2 regions of the Mycolicibacterium boenickei genome follow, and region 2 is predicted to be linked to the other one. Evidence: predicted binding sites of a transcription regulator. Region 2 holds the regulator's gene; the other holds the start of a gene.
The links. Region 2 encodes HspR, which represses chaperone genes until heat shock. Its sites were predicted from a motif close to ANNTGAGTNNNNNNNACTCANNT; they were not measured.

Region 1 (9,331 bases), 2.3 Mb from region 2:
CACGTTCTTGCGCTGGACCTGGTACGCCGCGCGGCGCGCCGGTCTGCATCTGGACGAGGCCGAGGACGAGTTCGCGACCACCGAACGCGTGGAACAGGCGCTACGCCTCATCGCACCGATACTCCGGCTGAGTCCTGAGGACCAGCGCGAGCTGCTGCCGCACGCGCGGCTGGCCCGCTACGGCGCTGACGAGGTGCTCCAGGTCGTCGGTCAGGTTCCCAGGAAGTTGACGTTCGTCGTCGCAGGCACAGTGCAGCTGGCCGCGCCCGGCCCGGACGATCTGTTCGTCCCGGTGCTCACCCTGGAGCGGGGCGACGTCCTCGGTCAGACGACGCTGACCCGCGAACCGATCATCACCACGGCCTACGCGCTGACGGAGGTCACCGTCGCACAGTTCGACCGCGAGTGCATCGAAGATCTGGTGGCGCGAAAGCCGGTGCTGCTGCAGGACATCGGCCGGGCGATCGAGGAGCGTCGCGCCAACGTCAAGCAGGCGCTGGTGGCCGCCGGGCGCTGAGCGCCGGGGCAAACGGTCTCGGCGCCGAGTTCCAACCGTTAGTAAAACGCGATCTGCGCGTGCGGTGTTGTTACGCGTGTGACTCAAGTGGCGCATGTTTCACTACCGAGGCAAGCGGCAAACTGCTTGGCACACGTGCAGAAAGGACGGTTGGTTGCCGTTATGAAGTTCCTCAACAAGATTCGCGGAGCGTGGACGCGCCGACTGGCGGCGGGGGCAATGGCAGCTGCCACCCTGCCCGCGCTGATCGGTCTCGCAGGAGGTTCGGCGACCGCTGGGGCCTTCTCCCGTCCGGGTCTGCCGGTCGAGTACCTCGACGTGTTCTCGCCGTCGATGAACCGCAACATCCGCGTCCAGTTCCAGGGCGGCGGTCCGCACGCGGTCTACCTGCTCGACGGCCTGCGCGCCCAGGACGACTTCAACGGCTGGGACATCAACACCCCCGCATTCGAGTGGTACAACGGGTCGGGCCTGTCGGTGATCATGCCCGTCGGTGGCCAGTCCAGCTTCTACACCGACTGGTACCAGCCGTCGAAGGGCAACGGTCAGGACTACACCTACAAGTGGGAGACCTTCCTGACCAACGAGCTGCCCGCCTGGCTGGCGGCCAACCGCGGGGTGTCGCAGACCGGCAACGCCGTCGTCGGCATCTCGATGGCAGGCAGCGCCGCGCTGACCTACGCGATCCACCACCCACAGCAGTTCATCTATGCCGGAACGCTTTCGGGCTTCCTGAACCCGTCCGAGGGCTGGTGGCCCATGCTGATCGGGCTGGCGATGAACGATGCCGGCGGCTACAACGCCGAGAGCATGTGGGGGCCGTCGACCGATCCGGCATGGAAGCGCAATGACCCGATGGTCAACATCAACCAGCTGGTCGCCAACAACACCCGCATCTGGATCTACTGCGGCACCGGAACCCCGTCCGATCTCGACGCGGGCACCAACGGCGGCAACCTGATGGCAGCCCAGTTCCTCGAAGGGCTGACGCTGCGGACCAACGTCACCTTCCGGGACAACTACATCGCCGCCGGCGGCACCAACGGGGTGTTCAACTTCCCGGCCAACGGCACGCACGCCTGGGGCTACTGGGGACAGCAGCTGCAGCAGATGAAGCCCGACATCCAGCGGGTGCTCGGCGCACAGTCCGCCACCTAGAAGATCCACCCACCAGGGGAGCCTGTCGTCACCCCCAACGACAGGCTCCCTGCTTGGTGTCCGGGGTAGGTTGGTGACGATGGCTGAGTCCTCGTCGAGGTCCTCGTCCGAGTCCTCGCCCAACGCCCGGATGCTCGGCGGAGTCGCTGCCGCCGCGGTCTCGCTCGGCGTGGCCGCGCTTGTCGCCATCCCATTTCCGCCTCACGCCGATCCGCGCGGCGCGATCGGATCGGCCATCGTCGACCTGACCCCGGGCCCCGTCAAAGAATTCGTCATTCAAGCCCTCGGCGGCCTGGACAAGCTCTTCCTTGCCGTCGTGGTCCTGGTGGTGATCGCCGCCGTCGCCGCACTCGCCGCGAGCTACGAGACCCGGCGCCGCCCCGTCGGCAGCGCGATCTTCGTCGCCGCGGGACTGCTCGGCTGCGCGGCCGTCCTCAGCCGGCCCGGCGCCACTCTGCCCGACGTCGTGCCCACCGTGGTGGGCACCGCGGCAGGGGTGGCGGCGCTGCGCCTGCTCGCGCTGCGGCTGTGGCCCGCACCTGATCACCCGGACGAGTCGGACGACGGTGACGACGTCGACGTCACCAGGCGGATGTGGCTGACGACCGGCGGCCTGCTGGGTTTCGGGGTGGCAAGCGGACTGCTCGGCCTCGTCATCGATCGGTTGGCCAGTTCGGTGGCAGCGGAGCGCGAGACCTTGGCCATCCCCCGCCCGCGTATTCCCGCTCCCCCGATACCCACCGGTGTACAGCCGAAAGATGTTGCCCTGCCGAGCTTCCTCACCGATGCCGCCGACTTCTACCGCGTCGACATCGCGCTGTCCGTGCCGCAGTTGAGCCGTGACGAATGGCGGTTGCGCATCCACGGCATGGTGGACCACGAGATCACCTACAGCTTCGCCGACCTGGACCGCTTCGAAGTGATCGAGAAGGCCGTGACGCTGACGTGCGTATCCAATCCGGTTGGCGGTGAATATATCTCGACGGGAATGTGGACGGGTTATCGCCTGGCCGACCTGCTGGCGGCGGCAGGGGTGTCTCCCGATGCGGACATGCTGCTGTCGAAGTCCGTCGACGGCTTCACGGTCGGTACCCCGGTGGAGGCCATTGCCGACGGCCGGGACGCGATGCTGGCCATCGGCCTCAACGGGCAGCCGCTGCCCGTCGCCCACGGCTACCCGGCCAGGCTGGTGGTGGCCGGACTCTACGGCTACGTGTCGGCCACCAAGTGGGTCACCGACCTCGAACTGACCCGTTTCGACCGGGCACTGGCGTACTGGACCAGACAGGGCTGGGCACCGCGCGGCCCGATCAAGACCGAGTCACGCATCGACGTGCCCAAGCGTGGCCAGCAGGTCCGGGTGGGGCCGACAACCTTCGGCGGGATCGCGTGGGCACAGAATCGCGGCGTGCGCGCCGTCGAGGTCCGCATCGACGACGGCCCATGGCAACCCGCACAACTCGGGGACGCCTACTCCGACGAGACGTGGCGGCTTTGGAGCTTCGGCTGGCAAGCCGACGCCCCGGGGGAACACACCATCACGGTGCGGGCCACCGACAACACCGGCACGGTCCAGACTTCGGACCAAGCGTCCACCGTGCCCGACGGCGCCACCGGGTGGCATTCGGTGAACTTCACCGTGGCCTGACGCCGATCCCTACTTCTGGGAGATCTTGCGCCAACTGACGACCGAGATCACCACACCGACCAGCACGGTGATCGGGCCGATGATCGACCAGGTGGTGGTGTTGCTCATCGGGCTGCCCTGCAGCACACCGAATCCCTGCAGGGCCCAGATCAGGCCGAACAACGCCACGATCACACCGACCGCGAAAGTCACGACGAATCCCCTGTTCATAATTGGATGCTACGTCGCGGCATCAACCGGGTCACGTGCGCGACGTCAGCCCTGAACCGTGGGCCGGATGACGATTTCGCCGATCTCGACCTCACGAGGCTGCTCGATCGCGAATGCCACGGCGCGCGCCACCGCCTCCGGGGGCAGGCCGAATTCGTCCATATTGGAACGTATCTGGGCACGCAGCACCGGATCGTCGATCGAACTGTCAAGCTCGGTACGGACAAACCCCGGTGAGATCGACGTGGTACGGATGACTCCGTCGGTGGATTCCTGTCGCAGTGCCTCCATGACAGTCCGCACCGCGTTCTTGGTGCCCGCGTACACGCCCATGTCCGGCACGATCTTCAGCCCGGCCGTCGACACCGTGGTGACGAAATGTCCGTGCCCTTGGCGCCGGAACACAGGTGCGGCCGCCGCGATTCCGTGCAACACGCCGCGCAGGTTGACGTCGATCATCGCCGACCACCCGGCGACGTCGCCGTCGGACAGCCGGCCGATCTTGCTGATGCCCGCATTGCTCACGAGAACGTCCAATCGACCGAACCGGTCTGTCGCTCCGGCGACCAGCGCGTCGAGATCGGCGGGCCGGGTGACGTCGACGGCCAGTGTGACCACGCCCGCTCCTCCGGCCACGAGCTCGGCCGCGATCTGGTCCAGGCGCTCCACCCGCCGGGCGCCGAGCACCAGCTTGGCGCCTCGCGCTGCCAGCAGACGCGCCGTCGCCTCGCCGATCCCGCTGCTCGCTCCGGTAATCGCGACGACTGCTCCGGCGATCGGGTCACCGGTCACGGCCGCAGCACCAATTTCCCTCTGGTATGGCGCTTTTCCAGCTCGCTGTAAGCCGCCCGGACGTCATCGAGGGCAAACACCCCGGCGATCGGAACCTCGAGTTCACCGGCGGCGGCGAGGTCTGCCAATTCGGCGATGATCGCGATGTCGGCCCCCTCGGCATTGCCGGCACTCTGGACGCCGTACTGCTCGATGGCACCGAAATCGATGATGGTGTCGACTCGTTGGGGATCGATACCGAGCTCCTCGACGGCAAGCTGCACGTAGCCGCCGCCGAAGAAATCGAGGAACGCGTCGATGCGACCCGACGGGGCGGCGGCACGGAGCCGCGCGGCCAGGTCGTCGCCGTAGTTGACCGGGACGACGCCGTGCGCCGCCAGCCACCCGTCGTTGGCGGACCCCGCGATGCCGAGGACGGTCGCGCCGGCGCGCTTGGCGAGCTGCACCGCGATGGTGCCGACACCACCGGCGGCGCCGGCGACCGCGACGGTATCGCCGGGTTGCAGCCGCACGGCGCGGACCGCGGCGTAAGCAGTGGCGCCCGCGACATACAGGGACCCGGCCACCTCCCACGACAGGTCAGCCGGCTTGGGCGCTAACTGGGTGGCGGGCACCGTCACGTACTCGGCGTGGCTGGCGCGCCCGTCGGAGAATCCGAGCACCTCGTCGCCCACTGCGAACTCGGTCACACCCGGTCCGAGCTCGGCCACCACACCCGCGAGATCACTGCCCTGTCCCGACGGAAAGATGGCGGGGAACCGGTCGTGGAGCGCACCACGACGGATCATCGCCTCGCCCGGGTTGATGCCCGCGGCCCGAACCTGCACGAGTACCTCGCCTGCCGCCGGAACCGGCCGCGGCACATCACGCACCTGCAGCACGTCGATTCCGCCGTACTCGTCGAATTGCACTGCTCTGCTCACGATCCTTCTCCTTACGTCTGCATGTCCTACGACGGCGCCGGCCCGCAAAACATTCCAACGGCGAGGACCCGGACCGTCGCCTCCCGACCCGCCCTGACAAGGCAGCCGTGATGTTGAGGAGCCTGCTGGTCGGTGATCACGGCAGGCATTGCGGACTAAACCGAGGATTCCGGTCAATATGTGGCTGAAATCCTCGGTTCAGTGCTCGACGGAGGCGTTCCTCAGCGTCCGTTCACTCACGGCGAACCCGGGCGCGGCAATGCCGGGGAACAAACCCGACGCCGCCAAGGTTGAGCGCATCAGACTGAACTTTGGAGGTTTGATGCCTGAACAAATCGCAGTGCCCATTCTGTTCTTGAGCGAACCGATCGTCCTGCCCGGAATGGTGCTGCCGATCGAACTCGACGACGCCGCCCGCGCAGCGGTCGACGCCGCCCAGGCCAGCGAATCCGGAAAACTCCTGATCGCTCCGCGCCTGGACGACCGCTACCCCACCCATGGCGTGATCGCGTCGATCGTGCAGGTCGGCCGCATGCCCGGTGGCGCGGAAGCCGCCGTCGTCCGCGGCGAACGCCGCGCCCACATCGGCTCCGGCACCACCGGACCCGGCACCGCGCTGTGGGTCGAGGTGGAAGAAGCCGCCGAGGCTGAAACCCCGACCGACGAGACCAAGGCACTGGCTGCCGAATACAAGAAGCTGCTGCTGGCCATCCTGCAGCGGCGTGAAGCCTGGCAGATCGTGGACGTGATCAACAAGATCAACGACCCGTCCGCGCTCACCGACACTGCCGGGTACGCGTCGTACCTGACCGATGTGCAACGGCGCGAACTGCTGGAGACCGCGGACGTGGATCGCCGTCTCCGGCTGCTGATCGACTGGACCGGCGAGCACCTGGCCGAGGTCGAGGTGAACGACAAGATCGCCGAGGACGTCCGGTCCGGCATGGACAAGCAGCAGAAGGAATTCCTGCTGCGCCAGCAGCTGGCCGCCATCCGCAAGGAACTGGGCGAAGGCGAGCCTGAGGGGTCTGAGGATTACCGGGCCCGGGTCGAGGCCGCCGATCTTCCGGACAAGGTCCGCGAGGCCGCGTTGCGTGAGGTCGGCAAGCTGGAACGCTCCAGCGAGCAGAGCCCCGAGGGCGGCTGGATCCGCACCTGGCTGGACACCGTGCTCGACCTGCCGTGGAACGAGCGCACCGAGGACTCGACCGATCTCAAGGGGGCCCGCGAGATTCTGGACGCCGACCACCACGGTCTGGACGACGTCAAGGACCGCATCGTCGAATACCTGGCCGTTCGGGCCCGTCGGGCCCAGCGCGGGATGGCCGTCGTCGGCGGCCGCGGTTCGGGTGCGGTGATGGTGCTGGCCGGTCCGCCCGGGGTCGGCAAGACCTCGCTCGGCGAGTCCGTCGCCCGCGCTCTGGGCCGCAAGTTCGTGCGCGTCGCCCTGGGCGGCGTGCGGGACGAGGCCGAGATCCGTGGCCACCGGCGCACCTACGTCGGCGCGCTGCCGGGCCGCATCGTGCGGGCCATCGGCGAGGCGGGTTCGATGAATCCCGTTGTGCTGCTGGACGAGATCGACAAGGTGGGCTCGGACTACCGGGGCGACCCGTCGGCGGCGCTGCTGGAGGTGCTGGACCCGGCGCAGAACCACACGTTCCGCGACCACTACCTGGACCTGGATCTGGACCTGTCCGATGTGGTGTTCCTGGCGACGGCCAACGTCATCGAGAACATCCCGTCCGCCCTGCTGGACCGGATGGAGCTGGTGCAGATCGACGGCTACACCGAGGACGACAAGGTCGCGATCGCGCGGGACTACCTGCTGCCGAGGCAGACCGAACGCGCGGCCCTGACCGATGCCGAGGTGAGCGTGACCGATGCGGCGCTGCGCAAGATCGCCGCGGACTACACGCGCGAGCCGGGCGTCCGGCAGTTCGAGCGGTTGCTGGCCAAGGCGCTGCGCAAGGTGACCACGAAACTGGACTCCACCGACGCCCCGATCATGATCGACGAGCCGGATCTCGTTGAGTACCTGGGCCGTCCGCGGTTCACGCCGGAATCCGACGAACGGACCGCGGTGCCGGGTGTGGCGACCGGCCTGGCCGTGACCGGCCTGGGCGGCGACGTGCTCTACATCGAGGCCAACTCGAACGAGGGCGAGCCGGGGTTGAAGCTGACCGGTCAGCTGGGCGACGTCATGAAGGAGTCGGCACAGATCGCGCTGTCCTACGTGCGGGCCCACGCGTCGGAATTGGGTGTGGATGCCAAGGCACTGGACCGCCAGATCCACGTGCACGTGCCCGCGGGCGCGGTGCCCAAGGACGGTCCGTCGGCCGGCGTCACGATGGTGACGGCACTGGTATCGATGGCAACCGGGCGGCAGGTGCGCGGCGATGTCGGCATGACCGGTGAGGTCACGCTGAACGGCCGGGTGCTGCCGATCGGCGGTGTCAAGCAGAAGCTGCTCGCGGCGCAGCGGGCCGGGCTGAAGACGGTCTTCATCCCACAGCGCAACGAGCCCGATCTGGACGAGGTGCCCGCTGAGGTGCTGGCGGTGCTCGACGTTCGGCCGATGACCGACGTTGCCGACATCATCGCCCAGGCTCTGGAGCCGGCGGAGGAGTTGGCGACCGCCGCCGCGTAAGGAGGTCCACCGCGCGAGCGACCGTGAATGTATGCAGGTGACGGCGGGTCACCGGACAGACACGGTCGCTCGGCGTGTGGCGCCGACCATGGGGGTGCGCAATCCGCACTCGGCTGCTAACGTGACGCGCGGCACACTCCGGGTTCGGGGTGGCTCACAACTTAAGACGCCGTTGAGTCGCGGCGGGAGAGTCCCGCCCCATCCAGCCGGCGGGCGCCGCAGGAGCAAATCCTCCCCAGGAATCTCTCAGGCCCCGGTATCGCCGCGACTAGGCACCTCTGGAAAGCAGTCGGCCAGGACCGGCTCACCGAAGGGGCAGGTGAAGCGCCGACAGGCGGTTCGTGAAAACTCTCAGGTTCAAAGCGACAGAGCGGGGAGGCGCCCGCATTCCGCGCTCCCCATGGGGCCTGAGATCCTTGAGGTTGTTATGACCCGATCCAGTGATCTGTCCGCTGATTCAGCGGAATCGCCCGCATCGTCCGGGCAGCCACAGCACCTCTCCCGCCAGCTGTCCAACCGGCACATCCAGCTGATCGCGATCGGCGGCGCGATCGGAACCGGCCTGTTCATGGGGTCCGGCAAGACGATCTCGCTGGCCGGCCCGTCGGTGCTGTTCGTCTACATGATCATCGGCTTCATGCTGTTCTTCGTGATGCGGGCGATGGGCGAATTGCTCCTGTCCAACCTGCATTACAAGTCCTTCGCCGATTTCGCGGCCGACCTGCTCGGCCCGTGGGCGGGGTTCTTCACCGGCTGGACGTACTGGTTCTGCTGGATCGTCACGGGCGTCGCCGACGTCGTGGTGATCGCCGGGTATGTGGCCTTCTGGTGGCCCGACCTGCCGCTGTGGATCCCGGCCCTGGCCACGGTCGTGGTACTGATCGGACTGAACCTGCCGACCGTGCGGGCCTTCGGTGAAACCGAGTTCTGGTTCGCCCTGATCAAGATCATCGCCATCGTGACGCTGATCGTCGTCGGCCTCGTGATGATCTTCACCAGTTTCAAGGCACCGACCGGCGCCGAGGCCGCCTTCGCGAACCTGTGGAACGACGGCGGCTTCTTCCCCACCGGCCCAATGGGATTCGTGGCCGGCTTCCAGATCGCCACCTTCGCGTTCGTCGGCATCGAACTGGTGGGCACCACCGCGGCCGAGGCCAAGGACCCCGAGCGCAACCTGCCCAGGGCCATCAACTCGATCCCCGTGCGCGTCATGCTCTTCTATGTTGCAGCACTGACAGTGATCATCGCGGTCACGCCGTGGCGCGAGATCGACCCGAACCTCAGCCCGTTCGTGGCCATGTTCAGCCTCGCGGGCCTGGGAATCGCCGCATCGGTGGTCAACTTCGTGGTGCTGACCTCGGCGACGTCGTCGGCCAACTCCGGAATCTATTCGACCTCCCGGATGGTCTACGGCCTGGCCACCGAAGGCGACGCGC
Region 2 (9,331 bases):
CCGCGCAGCTCATCGACGGCCGGATGGACCAGCGCGTCGGGCGCAGGCAACTGCTGTCTTCGGGGCTGGACCCGGCGACGTCGATGTTCGTCTCGGCCACCTGCGATGACGAACGTCGGTTGCGCGATCTCCATGTGGCGTTGTGGCGCCGCCGCATTCCCCATGTGTCCGCGTTCCGGTCAGGCGTCGCGCACGCGGTGGTGCCGGGAACCGATGCCGCGGTCGACGCCATCGCCGCCTCCCTCGGGCCCACGGCCAGGGTTGGTGCCGGCCGGGTGCTGAAAACCGTTGCCCGCTCGGCGGAATCGGCCCGCGAGGCGACCTGGGCGTTGGGCACCGCGCAGCGGACCGGTGACGCCGTGGTGCGTTACGGCACCGCCACCTCGTGGGTGGGCATGGGCGGTGTCGAGGATGCCCGGGCGATGGTGGAGCGCTGGCTCGGGCCGCTGATCGAGCACGACGCCCAGCACCGGACCGATCTGGTCGAGACCCTGGAGGCGTTCCTGGCCAACCAGCGGTCCTGGCAGCGCACGGCGGCCGCGATGAATGTCCACCGGCAGACCGTGCTCTACCGCGTGCACAAGGTCGAGGAACTCACCGGCGCGCACCTGTCCGACACCGCGGACATCGCCCAGCTCTGGCTGGCCCTGCAGTCCCGAGATCTGTTGGCCGGCGGCAAGTAACCGCTGGGCTAGTGATGGAGCAGAAGAGTGCGCAGTGCGACGGCCTCGGGGTCGTTGCCGAAGTGCTCGACGACCTGCACCTGGATCTCGCCCACGACGCCGCCGAGGATCGCGCCGACCGCGATCATGGTCGGTTCGTCGTCCTTGAAGACCGGCCGCAGGATCGACTCGTACTCCTCGTTGGTGAGCTGACCCATCTTGTCGATGATGGTCTTCTCCAGGTCCAGCGCGTTCATGGCGTAGTCCTGAGCCTCGACCAGCGTGGTGGGGAGCCGCTCAAGCACCATCTTCACCATGGTGTCCTTGAGGGCGTTGTACCGCTGGGTGCCGACGGCGAACTTGACCAGCGGGGTGGCGATGCCGGTCTGCGCGTCGATGGCTGCTTCGACCTCCTTGCCGATCAAGGAGAACAGCTTGTCGGCGCCCGGCCCGCGCAGCACGCCGTCGAACAGGATCTCGGGTGAGAACAGGTCTTCGGCCAGGATGCGTGCGTAGTCCTGGGTGATCTTGTCGCGCTCGGCGTGCAGCAATCCCTGGAACGGGATGAAGCCGAGGTACTTCGTGGGCCGCACCGGCCGGAACAACATGTTGAGCGCGATGTAGTCGCTCACGAGACCCACGCCGAAGCCGAAGGCCGGCATGATCCACGGGTTCTGGAACAACGCCCACGCGACCATTTGGACCACGCCGATCACGAGCCCGAAGTAGATGCCGCTGCGGCGGACGAAGGCCATCGCGTTGTCGCCCAGCCCGCGCATCAGCTTGTTGAGCTTGTCCTTGTTGCGGACCAGCGTCGTGACGGCCAGGTACTGGATGTCGACGAACCGGTTGAGGTCCGACCGCATCTCGTTGAGCATCTTCTCCACGACCTTCGGCGTCTGGTCGTGGATACGCGCCATGATCGCCTTGCGCGCGGCGTCGGGCAGCGAATCCCACAGCCCGGGGCGGATCTGCTCGGCGATGTCGCGGGAGATGTCGTCGACCGCCTGGGTCAGCGGCTCACGCAACGCATCGACGGCCTCCTTGGCGTCGACCTTCTCCAGCAGCTCCTCCGGCTTCAGCAGATTCTGCGTGAGCAGCTCGATGGTCTTCGATCCCACCTTGCCCGCGCGGCGGGGCACGATGCCCTGCCAACCGAACAGGCCGATGCCCTTGAACTCCATCGGCCGGTACAGCATCTCGAGCGCGACGATCTTGGTGCTCCACCCGACGAAGGCAGCGACGAAGGGCATGGACAGATAGATCAGCCAGTTGACGCTGAAATCTGCCTTGATCTCCTGCCAGGTCTGGATCGCGAGAATTGTCTCGCTGCCGGTCATGCGGCTACGAACCGTCCCGTAGCACCGCGGCTTCCCACAGGCCACGCCCCAGCCCGGACAGCGTCAGCGTCAGCTTGTCCACCCGGGCCGTCAGCGGCCCACGGGAGGCGCTCTTGATCGCCCGCAGCACCATGGGCTCGGCCATGAGTACCTCGTACTCGGCCTTCTGCGACGGGTCCTCGGGCCCGGTCTCGACCAGACCCAGCGACAGCAGGTGGCCGACGTACTGCGGGACCATCGTCGGCAGCGCCACATTGGCGGTGCGACCGATCAGGCAGGCGTTCTCCAGCACGGCCTGCCCCGGAGTCCGGGCCCGCGTCCAGGTGTAGACGTTGACCAACGGCGAAGCCGCACCCTCCGACAGCGCGCCGATGATCCGGGCCTCGTCGGCGACCAGCTGGTCGAGCAGGCGGTGATAGAGCTCGACCTGGCTGCCTGCCGTGCTCTGGTCCAGGGCGCGGTCCAGCAGCCGGTCCATCTTGCTGTTCAGCGATTCGGCCGTCGGCTCCTCCGGCGCGGCCGTCGGGGCGGGCCGCGGCGCCGATTCGATGGCCTCCAGCCGGTTCTTCACCAGGGTGGCCAGCTGCTCTTCGCCCCAGGCGGCCAGCTTCATGCTGGTCTTCGCGGCGTCCACCGCGCGGTCGGTGAGGCCGAACGGATCGAACCGCTTCGGCACCAGCGGGCGTTGGTTGCGCGGGGTGCGGATGGCGAAGGCGATCTCGCCGATCGGGGTGTCGAATTTGAACGCCCGCCGCTGGTAGCCGCGCTTGGCAGGCTTGTCCGCGGGCACGTTCTGCCCGGTCGTCGTTATCTCGTCTGCCATCGCCGGTCGATCCCCCTCGAGTGGCTGCTAGCGCGCGGTCGAGCCGACCGGGCATCTGATTATGGGGCACGGTACCCGGTCGCGGCGGGGCCGAGTCCAGCGGCGACGTCGGCTCCGGGTCTGCCGGAAAACCCGCCGAGAAAAACTCATGGAGTTCGGGAACAAAACCGCGGAACCCCCCGTTGACCACATCGACAGCAAGTTGAGTGACAGTGACTCAAGTTTGGGTTGACAAGCTATGGTCGCCCGGAGCAAGCTTGAGCGCAGCCCGCTCAGACCCCTATATCTCTATCAGGAGGCAACCATGGCTCGTGCGGTCGGTATCGACCTCGGGACCACCAACTCATGCGTCGCGGTTCTGGAGGGTGGCGACCCCGTTGTCGTCGCGAACTCCGAGGGCTCCCGGACCACCCCGTCGGTCGTCGCGTTCGCGCGCAACGGCGAGGTGCTGGTCGGCCAGCCCGCCAAGAACCAGGCCGTGACCAACGTCGACCGGACCATCCGTTCGGTCAAGCGCCACATGGGCAGCGACTGGACCGTCGAGATCGACGGCAAGAACTACACCGCGCAGGAGATCAGCGCCCGTGTGCTGCAGAAGCTGAAGCGCGACGCCGAGGCCTACCTCGGTGAGGACATCACCGACGCCGTCATCACGGTGCCCGCGTACTTCAACGACGCTCAGCGTCAGGCCACCAAGGAAGCCGGCCAGATCGCCGGCCTCAACGTTCTGCGCATCGTCAACGAGCCCACCGCGGCCGCCCTGGCCTACGGGCTCGACAAGGGCAGCAAGGAACAGACCATCCTGGTCTTCGACCTCGGCGGCGGCACGTTCGACGTCTCGCTGCTGGAGATCGGCGACGGTGTCGTCGAGGTGCGTGCCACCTCCGGTGACAACCACCTCGGTGGCGACGACTGGGACGACCGGATCGTCGACTGGCTGGTCGACAAGTTCAAGGCCACCAGTGGCATCGACCTGACCAAGGACAAGATGGCCATGCAGCGGCTGCGTGAAGCCGCCGAGAAGGCCAAGATCGAACTGAGCTCCTCGCAGAGCACCTCGATCAACCTGCCCTACATCACCGTTGACGCCGACAAGAACCCGCTGTTCCTCGACGAGCAGCTGACCCGCGCCGAGTTCCAGAAGATCACGCAGGATCTGCTGGACCGCACCCGTCAGCCGTTCCAGTCGGTGATCAAGGACGCCGGTATCTCGGTCTCCGAGATCGACCACGTGGTGCTCGTCGGTGGTTCGACCCGCATGCCCGCCGTCACCGATCTGGTCAAGGAACTGACCGGTGGCAAGGAGCCCAACAAGGGCGTCAACCCGGACGAGGTCGTCGCCGTGGGTGCCGCGCTGCAGGCCGGCGTGCTCAAGGGCGAGGTGAAAGACGTTCTGCTGCTTGACGTCACCCCGCTGTCCCTCGGTATCGAGACCAAGGGTGGCGTGATGACCAAGCTGATCGAGCGCAACACCACCATCCCGACCAAGCGGTCGGAGACCTTCACCACCGCTGACGACAACCAGCCGTCGGTGCAGATCCAGGTCTTCCAGGGTGAGCGCGAAATCGCCGCGCACAACAAGCTGCTCGGTTCGTTCGAGCTGACCGGCATCCCGCCGGCCCCCCGCGGCGTGCCGCAGATCGAGGTCACCTTCGACATCGACGCCAACGGCATCGTGCACGTCACCGCCAAGGACAAGGGCACCGGCAAGGAAAACACGATCAAGATCCAGGAAGGCTCCGGCCTGTCCAAGGAAGAGATCGACCGGATGATCAAGGACGCCGAGGCGCACGCCGAAGAGGACAAGAAGCGTCGCGAGGAGGCCGACGTCCGCAACCAGGCCGAGTCGCTGGTCTACCAGACGGAGAAGTTCGTCAAGGAGCAGCGTGAGGCCGAGGGCGGCTCGAAGGTCCCCGAAGAGACGCTGGCCAAGGTCGACGGTGCCATCGCCGAGGCCAAGACCGCGCTGGAAGGCAGCGACATCTCCGCGATCAAGACGGCGATGGAGAAGCTCGGTGTCGAGTCCCAGGGTCTGGGCCAGGCGATCTACGAGGCCACCCAGGCCGAGCAGGCCGCCGGTGGACCGGACGGAGCCGCGGGCTCGTCCAGCGCGGATGACAACGTGGTGGACGCCGAGGTTGTCGACGACGATCAGGAGACCAAGTGAGCGAGAACGATTCGCACGAGCCGGTGACCATCACCGACAAACGGCGCATCGATCCCGACACCGGTGAGGTTCGTGAGCAGGCGCCGGCCCCTGGTGGGCCGGCGTCCGCCGCCTCCGATGCCGGTGCGCCGGCGAGCGAGAGCGACGAGGTTGCCGAGCTCAAGGCCACGCTGCAACGCGTGAAGGCCGAATACGACAATTACCGCAAGCGGGCACTGCGCGATCAGCAGGTCACCGCCGACCGGGCCAAGGCTGCCGTCATCACCCAGTTGCTGGGTGTGCTCGACGACCTCGACCGGGCCCGCAGCCATGGTGACCTGGAATCCGGACCGCTCAAGTCGGTTGCTGACAAGCTCGTCAGTGCCCTTGAAGGTCAAGGTCTTTCCGGATTCGGCGTGGAGGGTGACGAGTTCGACCCGTCGCTGCACGAGGCTGTGCAGCATGAGGGCGAAGGCACCCATCCCGTTGTCGGGACCGTGATGCGCCGGGGCTACAAGATCGGTGACCAGGTGGTCAGGCACGCCCTCGTCGGCGTGGTCGACACGGTGCCCGAGTCCGACGCAGGTGCGGATTCCCCGGCGGGGACAGCGAATAACGCTGACGCCACCGGCGGTCAGGCCGCAGAATCAGACAATTAGACAATCCAACTAGAGAGAAGAGGTAAGGAGGTGGCGCATGGCCCAACGCGAGTGGGTCGAGAAGGACTTCTATAAAGAACTCGGCGTCTCCTCTGACGCCAGCGCCGACGAGATCAAGAAGGCCTACCGGAAACTGGCCTCCGAACTGCATCCGGACCGCAATCCCGATTCGGGAGCGGCCGAGCGGTTCAAGGCGGTTTCCGAGGCGAACAGTGTTTTGTCGGACCCCGCGAAGCGCAAGGAGTATGACGAGACCCGCCGGCTGTTCGCCGGGGGTGGGCGTCGGTTCAACACGGGCGGAAACTTCAGTGGCGGGTTCGGTTCCGACGGAGCCGAATTCAACCTCGGAGACCTGTTCGACGCGGCCGGTCAGAGCGGCGGCGCCAACATCGGTGACCTCTTCGGTGGGTTGTTCGGGCGCGGTGCGCAACCGCGGCCGAGTCGGCCGCGCCGGGGCAACGACCTGGAAACCGAAACCGAACTGTCCTTCCTGGAAGCCACCAAGGGCGTGGCCATGCCGCTGCGGCTGACCAGCCCGGCTCCGTGCACCAACTGTCATGGCAGTGGTGCGCGGCCGGGCACCAGCCCCAAGGTATGCCCGAACTGCAACGGCTCGGGCGTGGTCAACCGCAACCAGGGGGCGTTCGGATTCTCCGAACCCTGCACCGAATGCCGGGGCAGCGGCTCGATCATCGAGCACCCCTGCGCCGAATGTCAGGGCACGGGCGTCACGACCCGGACCCGCACGATCAACGTGCGGATTCCACCGGGCGTCGAGGACGGTCAGCGCATCCGGCTGGCCGGCCAGGGTGAAGCCGGGCTGCGCGGTGCGCCGTCGGGCGACCTCTACGTCACCGTGCACGTGCGTCCGGACAAGGTGTTCGGGCGGGACGGCGACGACCTGACTGTCAGCGTTCCGGTCAGCTTCCACGAGTTGGCATTGGGGACAACGCTTTCCGTTCCCACGCTGGATGGCAAGGTCGGAGTGCGGGTGCCCAAGGGCACGTCCGACGGCCGGATCCTGCGGGTGCGCGGACGCGGGGTGCCCAAACGCTCAGGCGGCCACGGTGACCTGCTGGTCACGGTGAAGGTCGCGGTGCCGCCCAACCTGGAAGGTGAAGCGGCAGAGGCGCTGGAGGCTTATGCGAAAGCCGAACGGGCCAGCGGTTTCGATCCGCGGGCCGGATGGGCAGGCAACATATGAGCCAGCGGAAAGAGGAAGCACGCACGTTCTTGATCTCGGTGGCCGCCGAGCTGGCCGGCATGCACGCGCAGACTCTGCGCACATACGACCGGCTCGGATTGGTCAGCCCGCAGCGCAGTTCCGGCGGCGGGCGTCGCTACTCCGAGCGTGACGTCGATCTGCTCCGTGAGGTGCAGCGGCTGTCGCAGGACGAGGGCGTCAATCTGGCCGGGATCAAGCGCATCATCGAACTGACCAATCAGGTCGATGCGCTGCGCACTCGGGTTTCCGAGTTGACCCAGCAGGTGGAACAACTCAGCGATCAGCGCCGCGACGTCTCGGTGGCGTCCAAAGCAGTGGTCCTGTGGCAACCGCGCCGAGGTGCGCGTTAGCCCACTCTGATCGAAAAGGTGGCCGTCTCCGGACTTCCGGGGGCGGCCATTCTGTAATCTCCCCGGCGCAGCGCGTCGGTCGGTGCGGCCATGGGCTCGATACCCACCACCGCATCGTTGCCCGGAGCGAAAAGTTGTGCGGCGGTGTAACCCTCGTCGAAGCTGACATCGACCCGGTGGCCGCCACCGGACAGGGTGAACACCGCACCCGGGGCGACGCCATCGAATCCGTCGTCGAGTTCGGTCGCGCCCAGCCGCCTGGCCCCGCCCGGCCACTCCAGGGATTCGCCCGTGGGCAATCCTCGGTCGTCGACGAGTAGGTGCCGCATGACCGGGGTCTGCAACTGCCAATCTTCCCGGGGCACACCAGGAATCGTCACGTACGGGTGGTAGCCGTAGCACAGCGGCACCGACCGGTCGGCGGTCGGCGCCACGGTCGTGGACACGGTGAGGGCACAGCCGGCCAGCGCCACCGCCATAGTGAGGCGGTGGGGGAACGGGAACGTCGCCAACAGGTCGGGGTGGGCGCCCCAGTCCAGTGAAGCGGTCAGCGTGTTGTCGGTTTGTTCGACCACCTGCCAGTCCGGGCTGGCGGCCAGCACGCCGTGCATCGGTGCTCCATGCGCGTCGGCGCGCACGCCGTTGACCCCGGGTGTCACGCGCACTGTGATGCCGTCGCCCCGATATTCATTGGCGCTCAATCGGTTCGCCCACGGGTAGAGGATCGGGATGCCCATCGTCTTGCCGTCGGTGAGGTAGGCCTGCAACCCGCGCCGCTGACCCAGGTATTCGACGCCGGTGTTCTTGTCGGCCAGCGAGGTGCAGATCATGCCCGCCGCCGGGACATACGTCGCCGTCAGCGACGACGACGGGTCATGCAGGGTGACTGGTTGAACCGCGGTCATGGCGCCAGTCTGGCATCCTCAGCGCGTCAGCGGGTCGTGCTGGATGCGCTCGGCCGGAGCCCCCCGCTCGACCAGGGCGGCTTTGGTGGCAGTGACCATGTCCGGGCCGCCGCAGATGAGGATTTGCCGATCGCCCCAGTTGCCGTACCTGGTCACCACCTCGGCCAGGGTGCCGGTCTGGCGTACATGCAGGCCGCGCGGCGGCTGGACGCTCGGATACTGGCCGGCCCAAGGCGGGTCCGTGCTGTACTCCGACACCGGCGTCACCGACAGCCACGGATTCGTCGAAGCGATGTGCCACAGCGTTTTCAGGTCGTACAGATCGCACGGATAGCGGCCACCGAAGAACAGGTGCACGCGCGGATTCTCGCCGTGCAACGTCATGTCCATGATGATGTTGCGCAGCGGCGCCAAGCCGGTGCTGCCCGCGACCATCAGCACATCTTCGCCGTCGCGGTCGACATGCAACCCGCCGTGCGGGCTGGACATGCGCCAGCGGTCCCCGATCTTGGTCTCGGCGACGATCGCGGTGCTCACCATGCCACCGGGCACAGATCGGATGTGGAACTCGATGCCCCCGGACCGGTCGGAGGGGACCGCCGGGCTCAGGTACCGCCACCGGCGCGGCCACTGCGGTACCTGGACGGTCACGTACTGGCCGGGGTGGTAGAACAGCGCCTGGTCGAGCTGCAGCCGGATCACCGAGACGTCGCGGGTGACCCGGTGGTGCTCGATCACTGTGCCGTCGCAGTAGGCGGGGGAGTCCTCGGCGTCGGCCGCTCCGCGCATCACCCCGATGATCAGTGCCACGGCATCGCGGGTGGCCTCGGCCAGCCGGTCATCCCATTCGGGCTCGAGATGGCGATGCAGCGCGTTGTACAGCGCCTCCTGCATGGAGTCGTAATGGCTCTGCGTCACACCGTATTTGCGGTGGTCGCGCCCGAGCTGAGCCAGGAACGCCACCGGCTCCTCGGCGCGCTGCGCGATCAGCTCACCGAACAGCCAGGTGAGGGCTCGGGCGAAGACGTCGCGCTGGCTGTCCATGTCGGGAGGGAACAGATCGCGGGCCGAGAGGTCGGTGGCGAACCACTGGGTGTAGAAATCGCGGATCAGCGTCGCGGAGCCCTGCTTGGGGTCGACAGCGTTCTGGAGCGTCTCCAGTGCTTGACGGTCATCGAGTCCCACGACGTCGCATCATAGGCGCGGAACTTCCCGGCCGCC

Region 1: the regulator HspR is predicted to act here: its motif matches at 5,537-5,559, upstream of lon (endopeptidase La).

The regions. Positions count from the first base shown of each region.
Region 1 covers NZ_AP022579.1:4,292,300-4,301,630, reverse strand. Annotated here, with positions in the region: gene G6N57_RS20380 (mechanosensitive ion channel family protein) at 1-517, shown strand, start outside; gene G6N57_RS20375 (esterase family protein) at 680-1,675, shown strand; gene G6N57_RS20370 (molybdopterin-dependent oxidoreductase) at 1,755-3,323, shown strand; gene G6N57_RS20365 (hypothetical protein) at 3,333-3,533, opposite strand; gene G6N57_RS20360 (SDR family oxidoreductase) at 3,579-4,325, opposite strand; gene G6N57_RS20355 (NADP-dependent oxidoreductase) at 4,322-5,248, opposite strand; gene lon (endopeptidase La) at 5,571-7,895, shown strand; glycine riboswitch at 8,069-8,167, shown strand; gene cycA (D-serine/D-alanine/glycine transporter) at 8,323-9,331, shown strand, end outside.
Region 2 covers NZ_AP022579.1:1,980,640-1,989,970, forward strand. Annotated here, with positions in the region: gene G6N57_RS09200 (PucR family transcriptional regulator) at 1-683, shown strand, start outside; gene G6N57_RS09205 (DUF445 domain-containing protein) at 692-2,002, opposite strand; gene G6N57_RS09210 (Abi-alpha family protein) at 2,007-2,825, opposite strand; gene dnaK (molecular chaperone DnaK) at 3,130-4,992, shown strand; gene grpE (nucleotide exchange factor GrpE) at 4,989-5,630, shown strand; gene dnaJ (molecular chaperone DnaJ) at 5,668-6,834, shown strand; gene G6N57_RS09230 (heat shock protein transcriptional repressor HspR) at 6,831-7,205, shown strand; gene G6N57_RS09235 (aldose 1-epimerase) at 7,202-8,110, opposite strand; gene G6N57_RS09240 (FAD-binding oxidoreductase) at 8,129-9,295, opposite strand; gene G6N57_RS09245 (ABC transporter permease) at 9,282-9,331, opposite strand, start outside.